One region of the Streptomyces sp. NPDC127084 genome, then DNA from elsewhere that is predicted to be linked to it. Evidence: predicted binding sites of a transcription regulator. Region 1 holds the regulator's gene; the other holds the start of a gene.
The links. Region 1 encodes HrcA, which represses chaperone genes, less so after heat shock. Its sites were predicted from a motif close to TTNGCACTCNGNNNNNCNGAGTGCNAA; they were not measured.

Region 1 (5,755 bases):
CAATGGTGTGCATGCCTTCAGTACTGCCCGATGGTGAGCCCATGCCCGCGGACGGGTCGCTGCCGCCGCACGCCCGAACGGGCGCGGGCGACCGGCCCCTCGGGTTCTATCTGCACGTCCCGTACTGCGCCACCCGCTGCGGCTACTGCGACTTCAACACGTACACCGCGAGCGAGCTGCGCGGCAGCGGAGGCGTGCTGGCCTCCCGCGACAACTACGCCGACACCCTGATCGCCGAGCTCCGGCTCGCCCGCAAGGTCCTCGGCGACGACCCCCGCCCGGTGCGCACCGTCTTCGTCGGCGGCGGCACGCCGACGCTGCTCCCCGCCGCAGATCTGGTGCGGATGCTCGGGGCGGTACGCGAGGAGTTCGGCCTGGCCGACGACGCCGAGACCACCACGGAGGCCAACCCGGAGTCCGTGGACCCCGCCTATCTCGCGGAGCTGCGGGCCGGCGGCTTCAACCGGGTGTCCTTCGGGATGCAGAGCGCCCGGCGGCATGTGCTGAAGGTCCTCGACCGAACCCACACCCCAGGCCGCCCGGAGGCCTGCGTCGCCGAGGCACGCGCGGCCGGCTTCGAGCACGTCAACCTCGATCTGATCTACGGCACCCCGGGGGAGACCGACGACGACTGGCGGGCCTCCCTGGACGCCGCGATCGGCGCAGGCCCCGACCACATCAGCGCCTACGCCCTGATCGTCGAAGAGGGCACCCAGCTCGCCCGCCGGATCCGCCGCGGCGAGGTGCCCATGACCGACGACGACGTACACGCCGACCGCTACCTCATCGCCGACGAGGTGCTGTCCGGGGCGGGCTTCGACTGGTACGAGGTCTCGAACTGGGCCACGTCCGACGCCGGGCGCTGCCTGCACAACGAGCTGTACTGGCGCGGCGCCGACTGGTGGGGCGCCGGACCCGGCGCGCACAGCCACGTGAACGGTGTGCGCTGGTGGAACGTGAAGCACCCCGGCGCCTACGCCGCGGCCCTCGCCGATGGCCGCTCACCCGGCGCCGGACGGGAGGTCCTGCCGGACGAGGACCGCAGGGTCGAGCGCGTCCTGCTGGAGCTGCGGCTGCGCGAGGGCTGCCCGCTGGACCTGCTGCGCCCGGCCGGCCTGGCGGCGGCCCGCCGTGCCCTGGCGGACGGGCTCCTCGACCCCGGGCCGTACGAACGGGGCCGCGCGGTGCTGACGCTGCGCGGGCGGCTGCTCGCGGACGCGGTGGTCCGGGACCTCGTCGACTGAGCGCGGGTGCGCCGAGGGGCGCGCTCGGGTTCCCGGGCCCTGCCCCTGCCCCGTGGGGCGCGGCACGCGGGGGGTTTCCGGTGTACCGCCCCCTCTCCCAGAGCCTGCGGCCTGGGAGGTACCCCCAGTGGCCGGAGTGTCCGTCCTCAATCGCCGGACGGGCTGGTGAGTCGGGCTGGGCCGGCCCCGTGGGGCGCGGCTCCCGGGGAAGCGGGATTCCGGTGTACCGTCCCCTCTCCCCAGAGCCCGTCCGGGGGACTCCCAGACGGGCTGGTGACGCCGGACGGGCTGGTGAGTCGGGGCAGGCCCGCGCGGACGGCCCCGTGTCTCAGTCCGCCGTCGTCACGAAGTCGATCAGCTCCTCCACCCGCCCCAGCAGCGCGGGCTCCAGATCCCGGTAGCTGCCCACCTTCGACAGGATGTGCTGCCAGGCCGCCCCCGTGTTCTGCGGCCACCCCAGCGCCCGGCACACCCCGGTCTTCCAGTCCTGCCCGCGAGGTACGGAAGGCCAGCCCGCGATCCCCAGCGAGGACGGCTTCACCGCCTCCCAGACGTCGATGTACGGGTGCCCCACCACCAGTACATGCGGGTCGGTGACGGATGCGGCGATACGGGACTCCTTGGAGCCCGGTACGAGATGGTCCACGAGCACCCCCAGCCGGGCGTCCGGCCCGGGTGCGAAGTCCGCCACGATCGCCGGGAGGTCGTCGACGCCTTCCAGGTACTCGACCACCACGCCCTCGATGCGCAGATCGTCGCCCCAGACCTTCTCGACCAGCTCCGCGTCGTGCCGCCCCTCCACATAGATCCGCCCCGCGCGCGCCACCCGGGCCCGCGCCCCCGGGACGGCGATCGAGCCCGACGCGGTACGGGTGGGACGGACCGGAGCGTCCGCGGCCGGCCGGACCAGCGTGACCACCCTGCCCTCGAGCAGGAATCCGCGCGGCTCCAGCGGGAACACCCGGTGCTTGCCGAAGCGGTCCTCCAGCGTCACCGTGCCCGCCTCGCAGCGGATCACCGCGCCGCAGAAGCCCGTACCGGCCTCCTCCACGACCAGGTCGGGTTCGGCGGGAACCTCGGGCACGGGGGCGGACCGCTTCCAAGGGGGCGTCAGATCAGGGCTGTAGCTGCGCATTGGGCAGACGCTACCGGGTCGGCGGCCGGGGGCGGCAGCACACCGGACCGAGACACCCGGGGTCACGTCACCCCGAACCGCCGGGCCAGCTCGTCCCGTTGCGCGCGTACGAAATCCGCGTCCACGACCGCCCCGTGCCCCGGAACGTACAGCGCGTCGTCCCCGCCCAGTGCGAGCAGCCGGTCGAGCGCCGCGGGCCACTGGGCGGTTACGGCGTCCGGGCCCGCCTGGGGCTCTCCGGACTCCTCGACCAGGTCACCGCAGAGGACGACCTCGGCGCCGCCCGCCGTGTCCGGGACCAGCACCACCAGGTCATGACCGCTGTGGCCGGGCCCCACGTTCGCCAGCAGCACCTGGCGGCCGCCGAGGTCCAGCGTCCATTCGCCGCTGACCACGTGCCGCGGCACCACCAGCGCGTCCGCCGCCTCGGCGGCTTCGTCCGGTGCCACACCCTGGTGGACGGCGTCCTCCCGCAGCATCTCGCGTTCGCGTGCCGTCCCCATGAGCCGTTCGGCTCCCACCGCGCCGTACACCTGCGCCCCGGAGAACGCCGCCGTACCGAAGACATGGTCGAAGTGCGGATGGCTGAGCGCGATATGCGTCACACGCCGCCCGTCCAGGAGCGACTCGATCTGCGTCCGCAACTCGGCGCCCTCGCGGACCGTGGCGCCCGTGTCGTACAGGAGTACGGCGTCATCCCCGACCACCACGGCGGCTGTCGCGTCCCATACGGGCAGCCGCCGCCGCCCGACCCCGTCACCGAGGCGCTCCCAACCGAAGTCTTCCCAACTGACGTCCATGAGGCGACGCTATCCACGTACGGTGAGGAAACCCCAGCGAAAAGCATGACGGAGTCCGTGACGCGTTCGCCGTCGGTCGCCCTTGCTCGGGGTGTACCCCACGGCCGTACACTGACCGGGGGGCCTCTGGCACTCCGCCGTGGTGAGTGCCAGATCACACCGACCGAACCGCCGATGAACCGCAGCTGGAGGTGCGCGATGCTCAGCGAACGCAGGCTTGAGGTGCTGCGCGCCATCGTCCAGGACTATGTCGGCACGGAGGAGCCGGTCGGTTCCAAGGCGCTCACCGAGCGTCACAAGCTGGGAGTGTCGCCCGCCACCGTGCGCAACGACATGGCCGTTCTGGAGGACGAGGGCTTCATCGCCCAGCCGCATACCAGCGCCGGCCGGATCCCCACGGACAAGGGCTACCGCCTGTTCGTGGACAAGCTCGCGGGCGTCAAGCCGCTGTCGTCCCCCGAAAGGCGGGCGATCCAGAACTTCCTTGACGGCGCCGTGGACCTCGACGACGTGGTGGCCCGCACGGTGCGGCTGCTGGCGCAGCTGACCCGGCAGGTCGCCGTCGTCCAGTACCCGTCCCTGACCCGCTCCACGGTGCGGCACGTGGAGCTGCTGGCCCTCGCCCCCGCCCGCCTGATGCTGGTGCTGATCACCGACACCGGGCGGGTCGAGCAGCGGCATGTGGACTGCCCGGCGCCGTTCTCCGACACCTCGCTCGCCGACCTGCGGGCCCGGCTGAACAGCCGGATCGTCGGCCGCCGTTTCACCGACGTGCCGCAGCTCGTGCAGGATCTCCCGGAGTCCTTCGAACCGGAGGACCGCGGCACGGTCTCCATGGTGCTCTCGACGCTGCTCGAAACCCTCGTGGAGGAGACCGAGGAGCGCCTGATGATCGGCGGCACCGCCAATCTGACCCGCTTCGGGCACGACTTCCCGCTCACCATCAGGCCCGTCCTGGAGGCGCTGGAGGAGCAGGTCGTGCTGCTCAAGCTGCTCGGTGAGGCGAAGGACTCCGCTATGACGGTCCGCATCGGGCATGAGAACGCCCACGAGGGACTCAACTCCACGTCCGTGGTCGCTGTCGGCTACGGTTCGGGCGACGAAGCCGTCGCAAAACTCGGCGTGGTCGGACCGACCCGCATGGATTACCCCGGAACGATGGGAGCGGTACGCGCAGTGGCACGTTACGTAGGACAGATCCTGGCGGAGTCGTAAATGGCCACGGACTACTACGCCGTACTCGGCGTGCGCCGCGACGCATCCCAGGACGAGATCAAGAAGGCCTTCCGACGGCTGGCCAGGGAGCTCCACCCGGACGTGAATCCGGACCCGAAGACGCAGGAGCGCTTCAAGGAGATCAACGCCGCCTACGAGGTGCTGTCGGACCCGCAGAAGAAGCAGGTCTACGACCTCGGCGGGGACCCGCTGTCCAGCTCGGGCGGCGGAGCCGGCGGATTCGGCGCGGGCGGATTCGGCAACTTCTCGGACATCATGGACGCCTTCTTCGGTACGGCGTCCCAGCGCGGCCCCCGCTCGCGCACCCGGCGCGGCCAGGACGCGATGATCCGGCTGGAGGTCGAGCTCAGCGAGTCGGCCTTCGGTACGACGAAGGACATCCAGGTCGACACCGCCGTCGTGTGCAACACCTGCACCGGCGAGGGCGCGGCCCCCGGCACCTCGGCGCAGACCTGTGACATGTGCCGCGGCCGTGGCGAGGTCTCGCAGGTCACCCGGTCCTTCCTGGGCCAGGTCATGACCTCCCGCCCGTGCCCGCAGTGCCAGGGCTTCGGCACCGTCGTGCCGACCCCGTGCCCGGAGTGCGCGGGTGACGGACGGGTGCGCTCGCGCCGCACGATGAAGGTCAAGATCCCGGCCGGTGTGGACAACGGCACCCGGATCCAGCTCGCGGGCGAGGGCGAGGTCGGCCCCGGCGGCGGTCCGGCCGGCGACCTGTACGTGGAGATCCACGAGCTGCCCCATCCGATGTTCCAGCGGCGCGGCGACGACCTGCACTGCACGGTGACCATCCCGATGACTGCGGGCGCCCTCGGCACCAAGGTGCCGCTGGAGACCCTGGACGGGATGGAGGAGGTCGACATCCGGCCCGGCACCCAGTCAGGGCAGTCGATTCCGCTGCACGGCCGTGGTGTGACGCATCTGCGCGGCGGCGGCCGTGGTGACCTCATCGTCCATGTCGAGGTGCAGACCCCGTCGAAGCTGGACCCGGAGCAGGAGAGACTGCTGCGGGAGCTGGCCAAGCTGCGCGGCGAGGAGCGGCCGATGGGTCAGTTCCAGCCCGGCCAGCAGGGGTTGTTCTCCCGGCTGAAGGACGCTTTCAACGGCCGCTGACGCCGTCGATGGGGGCCCGCCCCCGGGGGGGGGGCCGCCCGCCCCCGCGCGGCCGTGCGCGCCCCCGAGCTCCGGGACACGCCGTCCGGCGACGGTCGGCCCGCCGCTGTCCTTGTCGACCTCGGTGGTCACCCGCCAGGAGGTGACCAGGGTGGTGGGCGTCTCGGGCAGAGGTACGGCGAGCGGGTGCGGCGGCTCTGCGGAGGGTTCGGGAAGCCGGAGCAGGT
Region 2 (17,045 bases), on a different contig from region 1:
GTATGGCCGATCGCCGCGATCACCCCGTGCTCGGCGAGCAGCCGTACGGACTCGATGCCACCGGGCAGTTCGGTGGCCAGCGTCACCATCTTCGCCGTGCCGCGCGCCGCGTCGAGCAGCTTGCGCACTTCGGCCGGGTCGGGGTCGCGCAGCAGCGCCTCGCTGTGCGCGCCCTTGCGGCAGGGGGAGATGAAGGGTCCCTCGAAGTGGATGCCTGCGAACTCCCCCTGCTCGACCAGCTCGGAGAGCAGTCCGGCCCGATGGGTCAGGAAGTCCATGTCACCGGTGACGGTGGAGGCGACCAGCGTGGTGGTGCCGTGCCGCCGGTGGGTGCGGACGCCGGTGAGCACGTCATCGGCGCTGCCGGAGGTGAAGGAGGCGCCGCCGCCGCCGTGGTTGTGCAGGTCCACGAATCCGGGGACCAGCCAATGTCCGGACAGGTCGGTCGCGGGCGTGCCGGCGGGGGCGTGCCCGGCGATCCGGGTTCCGTCGACGATCACCCGCCCGTTCTCGGCGATCCCGGTGGGGAGGACCACCCGGGCGCCCGCGAGAACCATCCGGTCGGCCATCAGGCGGTTACCTCCGTTGTCGTGTTGCTCGTGCTCGCTGCGCCTGTCGTGCTTGCTGTGCCTGTCGTCACCAGGTCCCAGGCGAGCAGACCGGCGCCGAGGCACCCCGCGCTGTCCCCGAGGGCGGCAGGCACGATCGCGGGCGGCCGCTGGAACGTGATCCGCGACCGAACGGCCTCCCGCAGGGGTGAGAACAAGGTTTCCCCCGCCTCCGCCAGACCGCCACCGATGATCAGCGTGCCGGGGTCCAGCAGGGTGAGGGCGGTGACCAGCCCGTCCGCGAGCGCGTCCACGGCCTCCTGCCACACCCGTACGGCGCGGGGGTCGCCGGACGCGACGGCCTTGGCGCAGTCGGCGGCGTCCGCGTCGGCGCCACCGCCGGCCTCCGCCCAGGCGCGGGAGACGGCGGCGGCGGACGCGAGGGTCTCCAGGCAGCCGCGCTGTCCGCAGCCGCACGGGGCTCCGGCGGTTCCGGGCCGTACGACGATATGGCCGATCTCGCCGGCGCTGCCGTTGGCCCCGGCCTCGATGGCGCCGTCGATGCCGATGGCCCCGGCGATGCCCGTACCCAGCGGGACGAACAGGAACCGCTCGGCGCCCCGACCGGCCCCGAGCCTGCCCTCGGCGAGCCCCCCGGCGCGGACGTCGTGCCCGAGGGCGACGGGTACGCCGTCGAGCCGCTCGGTGAGCAACTCACGCAGAGGTACGTCACGCCAGCCGAGGTTCGCCGCGTAGACCGCGATGCCGCGGTCGGCATCGATGATCCCGGGGACGGCGAGGCCGACGGCGAGCGGGGGAAGTCCGTAGCGGGCCTCGCCCCGCACCCGGAGCTCGTCGGCGAAGCCAAGCACGGCTCCGACCACCGCGTCCGCGCCCCGGTGGCGTCCGGTGGGCTGCCGAGCCTCGTGGAGCACTGCTCCGTCGGGACTGACGAGGGCGGCCTTCATGCTGGTGCCGCCCACATCGAGGGCGATGACGTGTCTCACGTGTACAGTCTGGCGCGACGACCCCGGAAAGGTCTAGTCCACTGCGCGCCCACGGTGCGCCGCACCCCGTGGTGCCCCGCTGCACGGGGCGCGGGCGTATCCGGTGTTCCGCACCCCGCTGCGGTGCCCGGTGTATCCGGCCCACCGTGCGGGGTAGGGGTGCACCGCGAAACCCGGTGTCCCGGGCAGCGGGGCTCACCGGGGTGTGGCAACCCCGAAACGCACCGTTATCGTGCTCGTATGACCGATACGCCTCTCACCGAGCGCGACCTCGCCGTGCTCGCCCTGGAGCGGAGCGACTGGCCCGCGCCCGGGGTCAAGGAGCGGGCGATACGGGAGCGGCTCGGGATGTCGGCGACCCGGTACTACCAGCTGCTGAACGCTCTCCTGGACGATCCCCGTGCGGCCGAACACGACCCGGTGACCGTCAACCGGCTGCGCCGGGTCCGGGCCGCGCGGCGGGAGCGCCGCTAGGGTCGGGGGCATGGGCAGCCACCCGCACGACGCCGACGCACGGCCAGACGCACTCCCAGAGCCCCGCACCCCCGCAGGACGCCATGCCCTCGCCGCGATCATCGACCGGCCGCAGGACGCCGCCTTCGCGCTGGACTTCGACGGCACCCTCGCCGAGATCGTGCCCGACCCCGAGCAGGCCCGCGCCCACCCCGGCGCAGTCCCCGCGCTCGCCGCGCTCGCGCCGCTGGTCGGGTCCGTGGCCGTGCTGACGGGGCGCCCGGCAGGCGTCGCCGTGCGGTACGGGGGCTTCGCCGGGGTGCCGGGGCTTGAGCACCTCATCGTCCTCGGCCACTACGGCGCCGAGCGCTGGGACGCCGTAAGCGGCGAGGTGCGCGCTCCCGCCCCGGACCCCCGTGTGGATGCCGTGCGCGCGGAGCTGCCCGGAGTGCTCGACGCGGCCGGCGCCGCCGGGCAGGGCATCTGGATCGAGGAGAAGGGGCGCGCGGTCGCCGTCCACACCCGCCGTGCCGATGACCCCGAGGCCGCGTTCGAAGCGCTGCGCGTTCCGGTCGCCGCGCTGGCCGCCCGCCACGGGCTGATCGTCGAGCCGGGCCGACTGGTCCTCGAGGTGCGCCCGCCCGGGGTGGACAAGGGCGTGGCGCTCGCCGAGTACGTACGCGAGCGGCGGGCCGGAGCCGTGCTGTACGCGGGCGACGACCTGGGTGACCTCGCCGCGTACGCCGCCGTCGAGAAGCTGCGCTCCGACGGAGTCCCCGGGCTCCTGCTGGCCAGCGGGACCGAGGTCCCCGAGCTGGCCGAGCGTGCCGATCTGGTGCTGTCAGGCCCGGCCGCGGTCGTCGGCTTCCTCGCCGCTCTCGCCGAGTGCGTCCAGCTCCGCTAGCTGGTCCAGGAACCACTGCTGCGGCGGCAGCGCCGTCGCCGCGGCGGCCAGCCGCTTGCCGCGTTCGGCCCGTTCCTCGTCCGGCATGGTCAGTGCCCGGTGCAGCGCGTCCGCCGTGCCGGTGACATCGAACGGATTGACCACCAGCGCGTCGTCACGCAGCTCCGCCCAGGCCCCGGCCTCGCGCGACAGCACCAGGGCGCAACCCTTGTCCGAGACCACCGGGACCTCCTTGGCGACCAGGTTCATCCCGTCCCGGATCGGGTTGACGAGGGCGACGTCCGCCATCCGGTAGGCGGCCAGCGAGCGCGCGAAGTCGTCCTTGACGTGCAGGATCACCGGGGTCCAGCCGGGGGTGCCGTACCGCGCGTTGATCTCCTCCGCGACCCGGGCGACCTCCGCCGTGTAGTCGCGGTAGACGGGCAGGTCCTGGCGCGACGGGTAGGCGAACGCGATGTGCACCACGCGCTCCCGCCACTCGGGGTACTCGTCCAGCAGCGTCCGGTACGCCAGCAGCCCGCGCACGATGTTCTTGGAGAGCTCGGTGCGGTCCACCCGGACGATCGTCCGGCGGCTGCCGTCTCCGCCGACCTGCTCGCGCAGCGCCGCCATCCGCTCGTCCACGTCCGTCTGCCGCGACCGCTCCCGCAGGAAGTCCGCGTCCGCGCCGAGCCCGTGCACCCCGAGCATGGTCCGCCGCCGACGGCCCCCGGGCAGCCGGTAGTCCAGGTGCGGCTGGTCGTCCTTGGGCCAGTACGCGGCCACGTCGTAACCCGTGAGCACCGACTCGCAGCAGTTCTCGAAGGCCGCCAGCCAGCGCTGGGTCAGGAAGCCGAGGTGGTTCGCGCCGAGCATGCCCAGCAGGAGCTGCTCGGCGATGTCGTCCGGCAGCATCCGGAAGTACTCGGGCGGCGCCCACGGCGTGTGTGAGAAGTGGCCGATACGCAGGTCGGGGCGCAGGTCCCGGAGCATCCCCGGCACCAGCGACAGGTGGTAGTCCTGCACCATGACCGCCGCGCCAGGGCCGGACGCCTCGGCCAGGGCCTGGGCGAACGCGAGGTTGTACGCCTCGTACGCGATCCACTGGCGTCGGAACTCCTGGTCGAAGACCGGCTCCAGCGGTGTCTGGTAGAGCATGTGGTGGACGAACCACAGCACTGAGTTCGCGATGCCGTTGTACGCGTCGGCGTGCACGACGGCGTCGATGTCGAGCATCAGCACACCCGGCTCGGCGATCCCGCGGCGCACCGCCTCGCGGTCGCCGTCGCCGAGCGCGGAGCACACCCACAAGGCGCCGGCGTCAGGGCCGATGGCCGACAGTCCGGAGACCAGACCTCCGCCGCCGCGCCGGGCGTCGAGTGTGCCGTCCTCACGGAAGGCGTATGTGACCGGACCGCGGTTGGAGGCGACGAGTACCTGCGCCGCGCGCTCGGAGACCATGTCGGCAACCTAGCCCGTGGCGTATCCGCTCAAACGTACCGAGGCCCGGACGGCTCCCTGGCAGGGGCGGTCAGGGGCTGCGGCGACGGCCGCCCCGGGTCGTGACCGTCGCGATCACCCCGGCCGCCGTGACCGTCACGGCGACCCCGCCGAGCAGCCACAGCCGCTCCGTCCTGGAGCCGGTCGTACTGATCGCACGGGTCGTACTGGTTGTGCTGGCCGTACTGGTCGCGGCGAGCCCGCCCGTGTCCGCCATGGCCAGCCCCGGGGCCGGCAGTACGGCCGCCGCGGCACAGAGCGAGCAGAGGGAAAGGGCATAACGGAACAATCGGGACGAACATTGACTTTTGGGTGCGGTAGTCATACCTCGGAAAGGTAGACAATCCCACTGGTTAAGCCGCGTACCGCCGCGCCGACACCCGGTATCCAGAGAGCCCCGTGTTCACGCCTTCACGCCGCCCGGCGCGCCGCGTACTCCGTGATCTCCGTCATCGGCGGCCGTTCCTCCGTGTCCACCTCATGCGTCCGCGGTACGAAACCACCCTCCCCCCGCTCGAACTGCGTCAGCACCGGTCGCACCAAGTGTCCGCGTGACAACCGCAGTTGCGCCGTACGGTAGATCGCCGCCGCCATCCGGCCCAACGCCTGCCCGTCCTGGTGCCGGTGCAGCCGTACGCCCACGTCCACCTGGGCCAGCGCGTCGAGACCGGCCGTGTGCAGCGCGTCCACCAGCAGCCCGAGCTCCACCCCGTAGCCGACCGGGAACGGTAGCCGCTCCAGCAGCGAGCGCCGCGCCGCGTACTCCCCGCCCAGCGGCTGGACGAATCCGGCGAGCTGCGGCCAGTGCAGATTGAGCAGTGGCCGGGCCACCAGCTCGGTCACCCGCCCGCCCTGGCCCGGGGTGCCGCCGAGCGGCCGGTCGTACATCGCCTTCACGAAGGCCACGTCAGGCTCGGTCAGCAGCGGGCCGACGATCCCGGACACGAAGTCCGCCGAGAACTCCCTCAGGTCCGCGTCCACGAAGCACACGATCTCCCCGCTGGTCACCAGGAGCGAGCGCCACAGCACCTCGCCCTTGCCGGGCAGCGCCGGCAGCCGCGGCAGTATCGCGTCGCGGTGCTCGACCCGGGCCCCCGCCTTCGCCGCCACCTCCGCCGTACGGTCCGTCGAGCCGGAGTCCACCACCACCAGCTCGTCCACCAGCGGCACCTCGTCCGTCATCAGCTCGCGCCGGATGACGCTGACGATCTCGCCGACCGTCGCCTCCTCGTTCAGGGCTGGGAGCACCACGCTGACCGTGCCGCCGCCGCGGGCCGAGCGCTTCGCGGCCACGAGCCGGTCGAGCGGGCGGTCTGCCACGGACCAGGACCGCCGGTCGAGCCAGCGCCCCACCTCTTCCAGCACGTGATCTCCATCTCTCTGTCTCGCGGATCGGACGATCCGTCTCACCGCCCCAGGGGGTCGGTTACAGTCTTGAACAACGCGGACGACCATCGCATGCCGATCGCCCGGAGTGCATCGCGCACACCGCGGTCGCGCCCGGCACACTGCGCGCGTCGCGTCCGCCGACAATCACATACCGCTCATCCAGAGGGGCAGAGGGATACGGCCCGTTGAAGCCCCGGCAACCCTCCAGCCGGTCTCGTCGCTCGGTCTCAGCACCGCGGCGCGCGAGGCTCCCGGCTAGGGAAGGTGCCAAATCCGTCTCATGGCGAGATGCGCCATGAGGAAGATGAGGAGAAAGGGCCTCGCCTCCATGGCTGTACAGACAGACGCCACCCCCGAAACCCCCGCCGCCCCCGAGGCTTCCCCCGGTGTCGACCTGGGCTCCGCCTCCGGGCTCTCCTGTCGCGAGTGCGGCGCGACCGTCCCGCTCGGCCCCGTCTTCGCCTGCGAGCTCTGCTTCGGACCGCTCGAAGTGGCGTACGACCTGCCGACCGGCGACCCCGAGAGCCTGCGCAAGCGGATCGAGAACGGCCCCGCCAGCATCTGGCGCTACGCCCCGCTGCTGCCCGTCCCCGCCGACGTGGCCGACAAGCCCAATCTGAACCCGGGCTGGACCAAGCTCGTCAAGGCCGACAACCTCGCCCGCGAGCTGGGCGTCACCGGCGGCCTGTACGTGAAGGACGACTCCGGAAACCCGACCCACTCCTTCAAGGACCGGGTCGTCGCCCAGGCCATCGAGGCCGCCCGGGCCTTCGGCTTCACCACCCTCTCCTGCTCCTCCACCGGCAACCTCGCGGGGGCCGTCGGCGCCGCGGCGGCCCGCGCCGGATTCCGGTCCTGCGTGTTCATCCCGCACGACCTGGAGCAGGGCAAGGTCGTCATGGCCGCGGTCTACGGCGGCGAGCTCGTCGGTATCGAGGGCAACTACGACGACGTCAACCGCTTCTGCTCCGAGCTCATCGGCGACCCGGTCGGCGAGGGCTGGGGCTTCGTCAACGTCAATCTGCGCCCGTACTACGCCGAGGGCTCCAAGACCCTGGCCTACGAGATCTGCGAGCAGCTCGGCTGGCGGCTGCCCGACCAGATCGTCATCCCCATCGCTTCCGGCTCCCAGCTCACCAAGATCGACAAGGGGCTCCAGGAGCTGATCAAGCTGGGTCTGGTCGAGGACAGGCCGTACAAGATCTTCGGCGCCCAGGCCGAGGGCTGCTCCCCGGTGTCCGCGGCCTTCAAGGCGGGCAACGACGTCGTACGCCCGCAGAAGCCGGACACCATCGCCAAGTCGCTGGCGATCGGCAATCCGGCCGACGGCCCCTATGTCCTGGACATCTGCCGCCGTACGGGCGGGGCGGTGGAGGACGTCACGGACGAGGAGATCGTGGCGGCGGTCAAGCTGCTGGCGCGCACCGAGGGCATCTTCACCGAGACCGCGGGCGGTACCACCCTCGGCGTGGCGAAGAAGCTGATCGAGGCCGGTGTCATCGACCCGTCGCTCACCACGGTCGTGGTCAACACGGGTGATGGCCTCAAGACTCTCGACGCGGTGGCCCCGACGACGGGTATGTCCGCTGTCATCCGCCCCAACCTGGACTCCTTCCGAGAGGCTGGCCTCGTATGAGCGTCAACGTCCGAATCCCGACCATCCTGCGCACCTACACCGGCGGCCAGGCCGAGGTCACGGCGGAGGGCGCGACCCTCGCCGAGGTGATCGCCGACCTGGAGAAGAACCACGTCGGCATCGCCGCCCGTGTGCTGGACGACCAGGGGAAGCTGCGCCGCTTTGTGAACGTCTACGTCAACGACGACGACGTCCGCTTCGAGCAGGGTCTTGAGACGGCGACGCCGGACGGCGCCGGGGTGTCGATCATCCCCGCCGTCGCCGGCGGCTGCTGAGCCGCACTCGGACGCTCGCCGACTGCTCCCGGCGGCTCCCGGCCATTCCCGGAACGGCTCCTTCCGTTCCGTTGCCGGGTGCCCTCCGGGCCTCCTGAGCGACCGTCACCGACCCCTTGCTGACCCTGGATACAGCACGTTCCGTCACCCGGTATGCCCCTTCCGCAAGCTCTGCGGAAGGGGCGATTCCGTTGGGCGCCGCACGGTAGAGTTGGGGTCGTCCTCCCCTCGCTGGTTGTGCCATGGGCATATGAGAATCCGTTTGCCCATGATGGAAAACAGCCAAAATGTTCGAGCTAGTTGCGCGTTTTGTGCGCTTTGCCCGGTCCGACTTGCCCGGGAACGCTCGGAGTTGGGCATGGTTGCCCGATCAGCCATGCTCAGATTTCTCGTCCGTTTGACCTGTTGCAGAGGGCAGTTGGACAGATACATTCAGCCGCGGTCGACGCGTTCCGGCGCACGTTCATGAGGGTTTCCGGCTGCTTCCGGCATGGGAACTCACGGGAACTCTTCGTGGACGAGGTCTGACCCGGGTCCGCGAAGTGTGGACCTGTGCAAGGGCCAGTAATAGGGGAGTTAGGCATGGCTCAGGGCACCGTCAAGTGGTTCAACGCGGAGAAGGGGTACGGCTTCATCGCGGTCGACGGTGGTGCGGATGTTTTCGTCCACTACAGCGCGATCCAGATGGACGGGTACCGCACCCTGGAGGAGGGCCAGCGAGTCGAGTTCGAGATCTCGCAGGGTCAGAAGGGGCCGCAGGCGGACATGGTCCGGCTGGCCGGCTGAGCGCCGGACTGGAGAACCGCGCATCACGTCACGGAGGGCCCGTACCTAGGGGGTACGGGCCCTCCGTGCTTGCCCGGACCCGTCGCCCCGCGGCTCCCCTGCGGCACCACTGGGCCTCCTTCGAAGCCGCTTGCCCCCTCCCGTCGCCCGACCGCCACCCCTATACGAGGCTTCTTCGAAGCCGCTTGCACTCGAGGGGTCCGAGTGCTAATCATTGGCGTTAGCACTCTACGAGTGAGAGTGACAACGAAGGACCGGGTCGGTGAGGCCCGCAGGCCGTGTGGGGCAAGGAACCACAGGCGTGCAGGCCGTCCGTCGCGGGCGCCAGCGCGGTCCCGAAGCAATCCTCCCCCGTAGCCCTCGGGTACGGGGAGACCCCCAAGTCCGGGAGGACCACTTCACATGGCCAAGATCATCGCGTTCGACGAGGAGGCACGGCGCGGCCTCGAGCGCGGCATGAACCAGCTCGCGGACGCCGTCAAGGTGACGCTCGGCCCCAAGGGTCGCAACGTCGTCCTCGAGAAGAAGTGGGGCGCCCCCACGATCACCAACGATGGTGTCTCCATCGCCAAGGAGATCGAGCTCGAGGACCCGTACGAGAAGATCGGCGCCGAGCTGGTCAAGGAAGTCGCCAAGAAGACGGACGACGTCGCCGGTGACGGTACGACCACCGCGACCGTCCTCGCCCAGGCCCTGGTCCGCGAGGGCCTGCGCAACGTCGCCGCCGGTGCCAACCCGATGGCTCTGAAGCGCGGTATCGAGAAGGCCGTCGAGGCCGTCTCCGGTGCGCTGCTCGACCAGGCCAAGGAGGTCGAGACCAAGGAGCAGATCGCCTCCACCGCCTCCATCTCCGCCGCCGACACCCAGATCGGCGAGCTCATCGCCGAGGCGATGGACAAGGTCGGCAAGGAAGGCGTCATCACCGTCGAGGAGTCCCAGACCTTCGGTCTGGAGCTGGAGCTCACCGAGGGTATGCGCTTCGACAAGGGCTACATCTCGGCGTACTTCGCCACCGACATGGAGCGTATGGAGGCCTCTCTGGAGGACCCGTACATCCTGATCGCCAACTCCAAGATCTCCTCGGTCAAGGACCTGCTCCCGCTGCTGGAGAAGGTCATGCAGTCGGGCAAGCCGCTGCTGATCATCGCCGAGGACGTCGAGGGCGAGGCCCTGTCGACCCTGGTCGTCAACAAGATCCGCGGCACCTTCAAGTCCGTCGCCGTCAAGGCCCCGGGCTTCGGCGACCGCCGCAAGGCCATGCTCGGTGACATCGCCATCCTCACCGGTGGCACGGTCATCTCCGAGGAGGTCGGCCTCAAGCTGGAGAACGCCGGTGTCGACCTGCTGGGCCGCGCCCGCAAGGTCGTCATCACCAAGGACGAGACGACCATCGTCGACGGTGCCGGTGACAGCGACCAGGTCCAGGGCCGCGTCAACCAGATCCGCGCCGAGATCGAGAACTCCGACTCGGACTACGACCGCGAGAAGCTCCAGGAGCGCCTCGCGAAGCTGGCCGGCGGCGTGGCCGTCATCAAGGCCGGTGCCGCGACCGAGGTGGAGCTCAAGGAGCGCAAGCACCGCATCGAGGACGCCGTTCGCAACGCGAAGGCGGCCGTCGAGGAGGGCATCGTCGCCGGTGGTGGCGTGGCCCTGCTCCAGGCCTCCCAGGTGTTCGAGAAGCTGGAGCTCGAGGGCGACGAGGCCACCGGTGCCGCCGCCGTCAAGCTGGCGCTTGAGGCCCCGCTGAAGCAGATCGCCGTCAACGCCGGCCTCGAGGGCGGCGTCGTGGTGGAGAAGGTGCGCAACCTGACCCCGGGCCACGGCCTGAACGCCGCGACCGGCGAGTACGTCGACCTGGTCGCCGAGGGCATCATCGACCCGGCGAAGGTCACGCGCTCCGCGCTGCAGAACGCGGCCTCCATCGCCGCGCTGTTCCTCACCACCGAGGCCGTCATCGCCGACAAGCCGGAGAAGTCCGCCGCGGCTGCTCCGGGCGGCATGCCGGGCGGTGACATGGACTTCTGATCAACCTAGGTTGATCAACCGTCCTGACCGAGGGCGGCACCCCACTCCCAGGGGTGCCGCCCTCGGGCGTTCCCAGCCGTTCCCTGCCACTGCCTATCCGGCGGCGAGCTGTGACGACGCTGACGCGTCCTCCAGCGACAGCGTGAACCACGTCGTCTTGCCGTCGTCGTTCGGCCGTACCCCCCAGCTCCCGGCGAGCGTGTCGACCAGGATCAGCCCACGCCCGGACTCGTCGTCCGCGTCCGCGATCCGTGGCTGCGGCAGATGGTGGCTGCTGTCGCTCACCTCCACCGTCAGCTCCGTGGCGTTGCGGCGCACGCTCAGCCGCACCGGGCCCTGACCGTGCCGGATGGCGTTGGTGACCACTTCGGACACCAGCAACTGCGCGTTGTCCACGAGGCGGTGGCAGCCCCAGGCGTGCAGCGAGGCGGTGAGGAACGCCCGTGCCTTCGACACCGAAGCGGGGGTGGCGGCGAGTTTGGTCGAGGCCGTGGCCAGGGGAGCGGCGGGGAGCTGGGCGATGAGCAGGGTGACGTCGTCGTGGTGGTGCTCGGTGGCGGGCAGTACGGAGGCGAGCACATCGTCCACGGCTTCCTCAAGGCCGGACGTGGAGGCGAAGGCCTTGTCCAGCGCGAGGACCAGCGCGTTGAGCTGGTCCTCGATATCGCCTTCCGGTGTCTCTATCAATCCGTCCGTGAACAGGACGAGGCTGGAGCCGGGCGCGACCGCCAGGGTGGTCTGCAGGTGCAGGTGGTCGCCGACCCCGAGCGGTACGCTCACCGGCGCTTCGAGCGGCCGTACCGGCAGGCCAGGTTCGGCGACCAGGGCCGGCAGATGGCCCGCGGAACACACGGTCACCTCGCCCGCGTCCGGCGCCAGCACCAGATAGCAGCAGGTGACGAGTTGGTCGGGGCCGTCCAGCTCGGCGACGATGGCGTCCAGTGACTGCATGAGCTGCCGGGGCTGCATTCCGGTCTTCGCGAGTGCGTGCGCCGCCGAGCGCAACTGACCCATGATGGCAGCGGCTTCGAGGCCGCGCCCCATCACGTCGCCGATGAGGATGCCGACCCGCCCGGCTCCCAGCGGCACGAGGTCGAACCAGTCGCCCCCGACACCCGCGCCCTGGGTCGCCGGCAGATAGCGGCTGGCCGTGGTGAGTCCCGGGACGTCGGGCGGTGTGCCCATCAGACTGCGCTGGAGGGTCAGGGCGACATGCCGCTGCTGCTCGTAGAGCGCGGTGAGCTGGTTCTCGGCCGTCTTGCGTTCGCTGACGTCGCGTACGGCGGCGGAGACGAGGAGTCCGTCGGTGGTTTCGAGTGGGCTGAGGCTGATCTCGACGGGGAACTCGGTGCCGTTCTTGCGCAGGCCGTGGAGTTCGAGGCCGGCGCCCATGGGGCGTACCTGTCTGTTGTCGGTGTAGCCGTTGCGGTGGGTGGCGTGGTTGTTGCGGAAGCGGTGCGGTACGAGGATCTCGACGGGCCGTCCCAGCAGTTCGTCGCGCTTGTAGCCGAAGAGGGCCTCGGTCTGGGCGTTGACGAGGCGGATGGTCCCGCTGTCGTCCACGATCACCATCGCGTCCGGCGCCGCTTCCAGCAGCCCCCTGAACCGCTCCTCCGCCGACCCGGGAGGGGCCTCGTCCTGCGGGACCCGGGCTCCCAGTCGATCCCGGTTCCCGCACTGACATACCGGAGTCTCCAGGGCGGACGCCCCTAGGTCGGACTCCAAAGAGACTGAAGCGTTGAAGCCTTCCATACTTGCCTCCAGGACGGATACTGCCGACTGCGGTGCCCACGACTGCTGTATCCGCGCCATCCCAGCGCAATTCGTTCCGGTGTACCTCCAGGAGTCCGATTCTGATCGGCACTGTTCCGCTTCGTGCCGCAGCATGCGTTGGCCTGAACTTCTGGTGTACGTGAGTGGCTTGATCCCGCCGTTCGGCTCGATCCGTGCGGTCTGCCCGATGCCCCTGGCGCGGCCCCTGCGCCCAAGACCCGGCCGGCGGGGTCGCCCCGCGTGTCGCCGGCCGGCCTGGCGGCGAAGCGCACCACGACCTGGTTCGAACATCGCGCTTGCCTGAACGGCGGACGCGTGCCGTACCCCCGTCGTAGGCTCTGGACGACTTGCGGAACTGGCAATCCGCTGTGCTCGTCGGTGCTTCGTGTGAGTGCGCTGCGCTTCCATTCCGCAGGGAGTCGATGCATCAGATTTGGGGGATACACATGGCATCGCAAAAGAAGCTCGTGTGTCTGGCGAATTCCCGCAAGCTTTCGGGACGGTGTGTGGCAGGCATGGTCGACGACGGCTCAGGGGAGTGGGTGCGGCCGGTCAGCGCCCGCTCAAACCGCGAGGTCTCCGTTCTCGAAAGTCAGTACGAAGACAGAACGAGCCCGAGTGTCCTCGATGTTGTCTCGGTGCCGCTCCTTCGGCCTCAGCCGCATGTCTTCCAGAGTGAGAACTGGCTCCTTGACCCCAAATACCACTGGGAGAAGACCGGCAAGGTCGGGTGGAGTGCGTTACTGAGGCTGGAACAGCGCCCCAGCACTTTATGGATCAATGGGTCAAGCACCCGTCACGGCAGCAATGATCGCATCCCGGCTGAAGAAGCAGTCGCTCTGCCGGACTCGCTCAAGCTGATCCGCGTCACCGGTCTGAAGTTACAAGTGCACGTCCCTTGGGCGATGTCCGGGGAGCCGGTCCTGCGTGCTTGCTTCTCTTATGCAGGGCATTTACATATACTGCGGGTGACCGATTCCGAATACGAGTCGGAGTATCTGGCCAAACCGGAAGGGTTCTACAGGGTGGGTGAATCCTTCCTCACGGTTAGTCTCGGGGAAGTGTTTGAAGGTCATGTCTACAAATTAGTGGCAGCCATTATCGAACGAGCGAAGACCCCAACAGGCAGCAGGCGATGACACCTCATACAGTATTCACTGTCGGCCATTCCACGCACAGCAGTTCAGCTTTCCTGAGTCTGCTGCAGAAGCATGGCATCACGGCGGTCGCCGATGTACGGTCGATGCCCGTCAGCCGATTCACGCCCCAGTTCAACCGGTACGCCGTGGAGCGTGCCCTGTCCGACGCCGATATCAAGTACGTCTTCCTGGGAAAAGAACTGGGCGCGCGCACCGAAGACCTCAGCTGCTATGTGGACGGACGGGTGCGGTACGACCTTCTCGCCCGGACCTCGAATTTCGTCAGTGGCATCACGCGTCTGCGGAACGGTTCGCAGAGCGAGCGAATCGCTGTCATGTGCACCGAACAGGAACCACTCGACTGCCATCGTTGCGTGCTCGTCGCGCGAGCCCTCGAAGGGTCCGGAACCGCTGTCGAGCACATTCATGGTGATGGGCACGTCGAAGACCATGGCTCGGCGATGCGACGCCTGATGGCCAATTTCGGGCTGGATCAGGAAGATCTATTCCGGACCTCGGACGAGCGCCTCCAAGAAGCTCTCGACCGCCAGGAACAACGCATCGCGTACGTCAATGAGGACCTTCGCGCCGACGGGACACCGGGCAGATGAAACTCTACACAATCGGGTTCACGAAGAAGTCCGCCGAGAAGTTCTTCGGGCTCCTGCGCGAAGCCGGAGTGACAGCGCTGGTCGATGTCCGACTCAACAACGTCTCGCAACTGTCCGGTTTCGCCAAGCGTGATGATCTGAGGTACTTCCTTGGCGAGATCTGCGGTGCGCGGTACACCCACCGTACGGAACTGGCCCCGACCAAGGACATGCTCGACGCCTACAAGAAGCGGGATATCGGCTGGGCGGCATACGAAGACCGATTCCTCGAATTGATGAAGGTTCGTCAGATCGAGGACGCCGTCCGACGGGAAGCGTTTGACAACGCAGTCCTGCTCTGCAGTGAGGACAATGCACGGCATTGCCACCGCCGACTGGTCGCGGAATATCTCGCACAGCAGTGGGATGACGTCACCATCGAGCACCTGGTGTGAGCGGCGGCGTTGCGGTCAGGAGCCGTCCCGCGACCACGGTCGCATCAGTCGGCGCTGCCGGAGCCGCTCACCGCGGGCGGATTGAGGAACGGCCGGGATCCGATGTGCGTCGAAGTCTTCCCCCGGCTCGCTCCAAGCGGTTGGATTACCGCAGGTAACGTCATGGAGAGCGGGAGACACGGTGAACAGCGCCAACACCGCCGGCAGCGGCTACTACGGCTCACCCTGGCCGGCCGAGGACGGCGGCCCCACCAGGGAACAGGCCCCCTCCACGGCGGGACCGCGGATCGCGTCCGGGGAACGACTGAGCGTGCTGGCCTGCCGTGAAGCGCGCGGCGCGCAGATGCTCATCCAGCGCGCACCCGGCCAGTTGTACCTGCTGCGCGGGCTGTTCGGAGCGCGGATCTCCACCAGCCCCTCCAGGACCGTGGTCGAACGTCTCGACCCGCGCACCCTGGAGCCGCTGGCCTCATCCGGGCCGCTTCCGGCGGGCCCGTTCTGGATGGGCGGCATCGGCGCGGTCGCCGACGGAGCGGTCATCGCGGTCGCCGGCCGCTATGCGCACCGGCTGGACCCCGAGACGCTCGACGTCATCGCCCAGCGCGAACTCCCCGCGCCGAGGCCCCACAACTCCTTCCTGGCCATGCCCGACGGCACGCTGGTACTCAAGGACTTCGACGTCACCGAGCGCGCCCCCGCGATCCTGCGCGCACTGGACCCGCTCACGCTGAAGGACCGGGACACCCTGCCGCTCGGCGAGCCCGTGATCGCCCGGCTGGCGGCCCGGGGCGACGAGGTATACGCGGTCGGCTCGCACCGCGTGCACCGGGTCCGCTGGGACTCCACCGCGGGCAGGCTCGTCAGGGACGTTGACTGGTCGGTGGCGTACCGCGACACCCCCGGGCAGGGCCATGGATGGGATCCCGTGCTCGCCGGTGAGCGCATCTGGTTCCTCGACCAGGGACGGCACCGCTACCGCGGCACCATGCGGGGAGCAGCACGCGACCGGGGCCCGGTACACCTGCACGCGGTCAGCCTCTCCGATCCGGCCGACCACCGCCGCGCCGAGATCTGCGGTCTGCCGTGGGGCGCCGCCACCAACCCTCCGCTGGTGGACGCCGAGCGCGGTGTCGCCGTCGGTTACGACTCAGCCAACGGAGTGCTGACGGGGTTCCACGCCCGCCCCGGGGAGCCGCTCACGCGTCTGTGGTCACAGCGGATGAACACCGCGGGCCATCTGCTGCGGTGGGCCGACACCGGCGAAATCGTCACCTACGACCAGCGGCAACGTCCCCCCAGGGGAACCCGCGCCGGTGCGCGCGTGCTCGCGGCGACGGGCGATGCCATCGCCTTCGCCCTGCGCGCGCCAGCGCTCTCCGGAGCGCTGGGACGGCTGGCGGGAGAGGACGCGGTGCTCCTCGACCTCACCACGGGGACGGAGCGTGGCCGGGCACGGGTGCCGAGCCTGATGCAGTCGGTGTGCTTCCCCTCGCCGGGCTGGGACCGCGACTTCTACTACTGCTCCATGTCCACCGTCGCCAGAGTCGGTGCGGTTCCGCTGGCGTGAGCGGGCACCACACCTGCTTGACCTGTCGGGGATCTTGGAGTTTCCGGGTGTGCCCGCATGATCAGCGGGCACGCTCGGGGCTGTCGCAGGCCGATGCAGTTGTCGAGATGTCCGTTGTCGCTCTGTCCTCGTTCCGGTGAGCAAGTCCCGTCTCTGACCGTGCAGATCGCGCTGGCGAGCAACCCGGGCGGTACGACGGCGATGTGGGTGAGAGACCGCCTCGACGGGCTGTGGTGAGACAAGGACTTTAATCGGTTGCCTGGTCGGGGGCTCTCCCTGAAGGTGAGGCGGTGACCAAGACCGACGACAGGCCGCCGATCGACGCGGCACGCTGGCTGTCCCTCTACGAGAACGACTGCCCCGCCCCGGCGGCGGCCGAACTGCCGGCCCTCGCCGCCGAACTGGCCGAGGCCCTCCGCCACCCCGACCCGGACATCCGTGACGGCGCTCCCTACGTGGTGCTGCGGACGTGGATCCAGCGGGACGTCATCGACAAGCCCCTGCGCGCCAAGCTGGGCGCCGTGATGGCCGACCGGTTCGACGACCCCGAGATTCAGGCGCGCACCCTCGCCCCGCTCGTGCTCGACATGATCGTCGGTCGTGGCGACTTCGACCCGGCGTGGCTCGCCGCCTTTCGGCGCTGGTTCCCGGCCGAGACGGACTTGCGCGGGTACAACCCCAGGCTCGGCTGGCTCCACGCCGTCGCGCATGGCGCTGACCTGCTGGGCACTTTCGGGCTCCATCCGGAGGTCGACCCGAAGGGGATGCTCGCGCTGGCGGCGGAGCGGCTCGTGGCCCCGACCGACGAGCTCTTTGCCCAGCAGGAGGACGACCGGCTTGCTCAGGGCGTCGCCCGTACGCTCACCCGGCCGGAACTCTCCGAGGCTGAGGCCGTCGGCTGGCTGGACGCGATCGAGACAGACTTCGCCGCCGGCCGGAGCAGCGCCCCCACCGTGGCCGCGCACACCTCCAACGCCATGCGCACGCTGCGGATGCTGTACCTCCTCGCCGACACCGGC

Region 2: the regulator HrcA is predicted to act here: its motif matches at 8,698-8,724, upstream of groL (chaperonin GroEL).

Annotation. Positions count from the first base shown of each region.
Region 1 is NZ_JBHXFA010000171.1:226-5,980, reverse strand. It holds gene hemW (radical SAM family heme chaperone HemW) at 12-1,244, shown strand; gene ACFWI9_RS28780 (DUF3097 domain-containing protein) at 1,573-2,379, opposite strand; gene ACFWI9_RS28775 (MBL fold metallo-hydrolase) at 2,442-3,179, opposite strand; gene hrcA (heat-inducible transcriptional repressor HrcA) at 3,378-4,394, shown strand; gene dnaJ (molecular chaperone DnaJ) at 4,395-5,528, shown strand; partial or broken gene ACFWI9_RS28760 (hypothetical protein) at 5,583-5,755, shown strand, end outside.
Region 2 is NZ_JBHXFA010000054.1:24,534-41,578, forward strand. It holds gene nagA (N-acetylglucosamine-6-phosphate deacetylase) at 1-569, opposite strand, end outside; gene ACFWI9_RS15200 (ROK family protein) at 569-1,555, opposite strand; gene ACFWI9_RS15205 (DUF3263 domain-containing protein) at 1,796-2,029, shown strand; gene otsB (trehalose-phosphatase) at 2,040-2,912, shown strand; gene ACFWI9_RS15215 (trehalose-6-phosphate synthase) at 2,850-4,352, opposite strand; gene ACFWI9_RS15220 (hypothetical protein) at 4,454-4,672, shown strand; gene ACFWI9_RS15225 (glucosyl-3-phosphoglycerate synthase) at 4,803-5,756, opposite strand; SAM riboswitch class I at 5,933-6,091, shown strand; gene thrC (threonine synthase) at 6,109-7,416, shown strand; gene ACFWI9_RS15235 (MoaD/ThiS family protein) at 7,413-7,691, shown strand; gene ACFWI9_RS15240 (cold-shock protein) at 8,274-8,477, shown strand; gene groL (chaperonin GroEL) at 8,880-10,502, shown strand; gene ACFWI9_RS15250 (SpoIIE family protein phosphatase) at 10,596-12,254, opposite strand; gene ACFWI9_RS15255 (hypothetical protein) at 12,722-13,414, shown strand; gene ACFWI9_RS15260 (DUF488 family protein) at 13,411-14,025, shown strand; gene ACFWI9_RS15265 (DUF488 family protein) at 14,022-14,459, shown strand; gene ACFWI9_RS15270 (hypothetical protein) at 14,641-16,026, shown strand; gene ACFWI9_RS15275 (DUF2785 domain-containing protein) at 16,317-17,045, shown strand, end outside.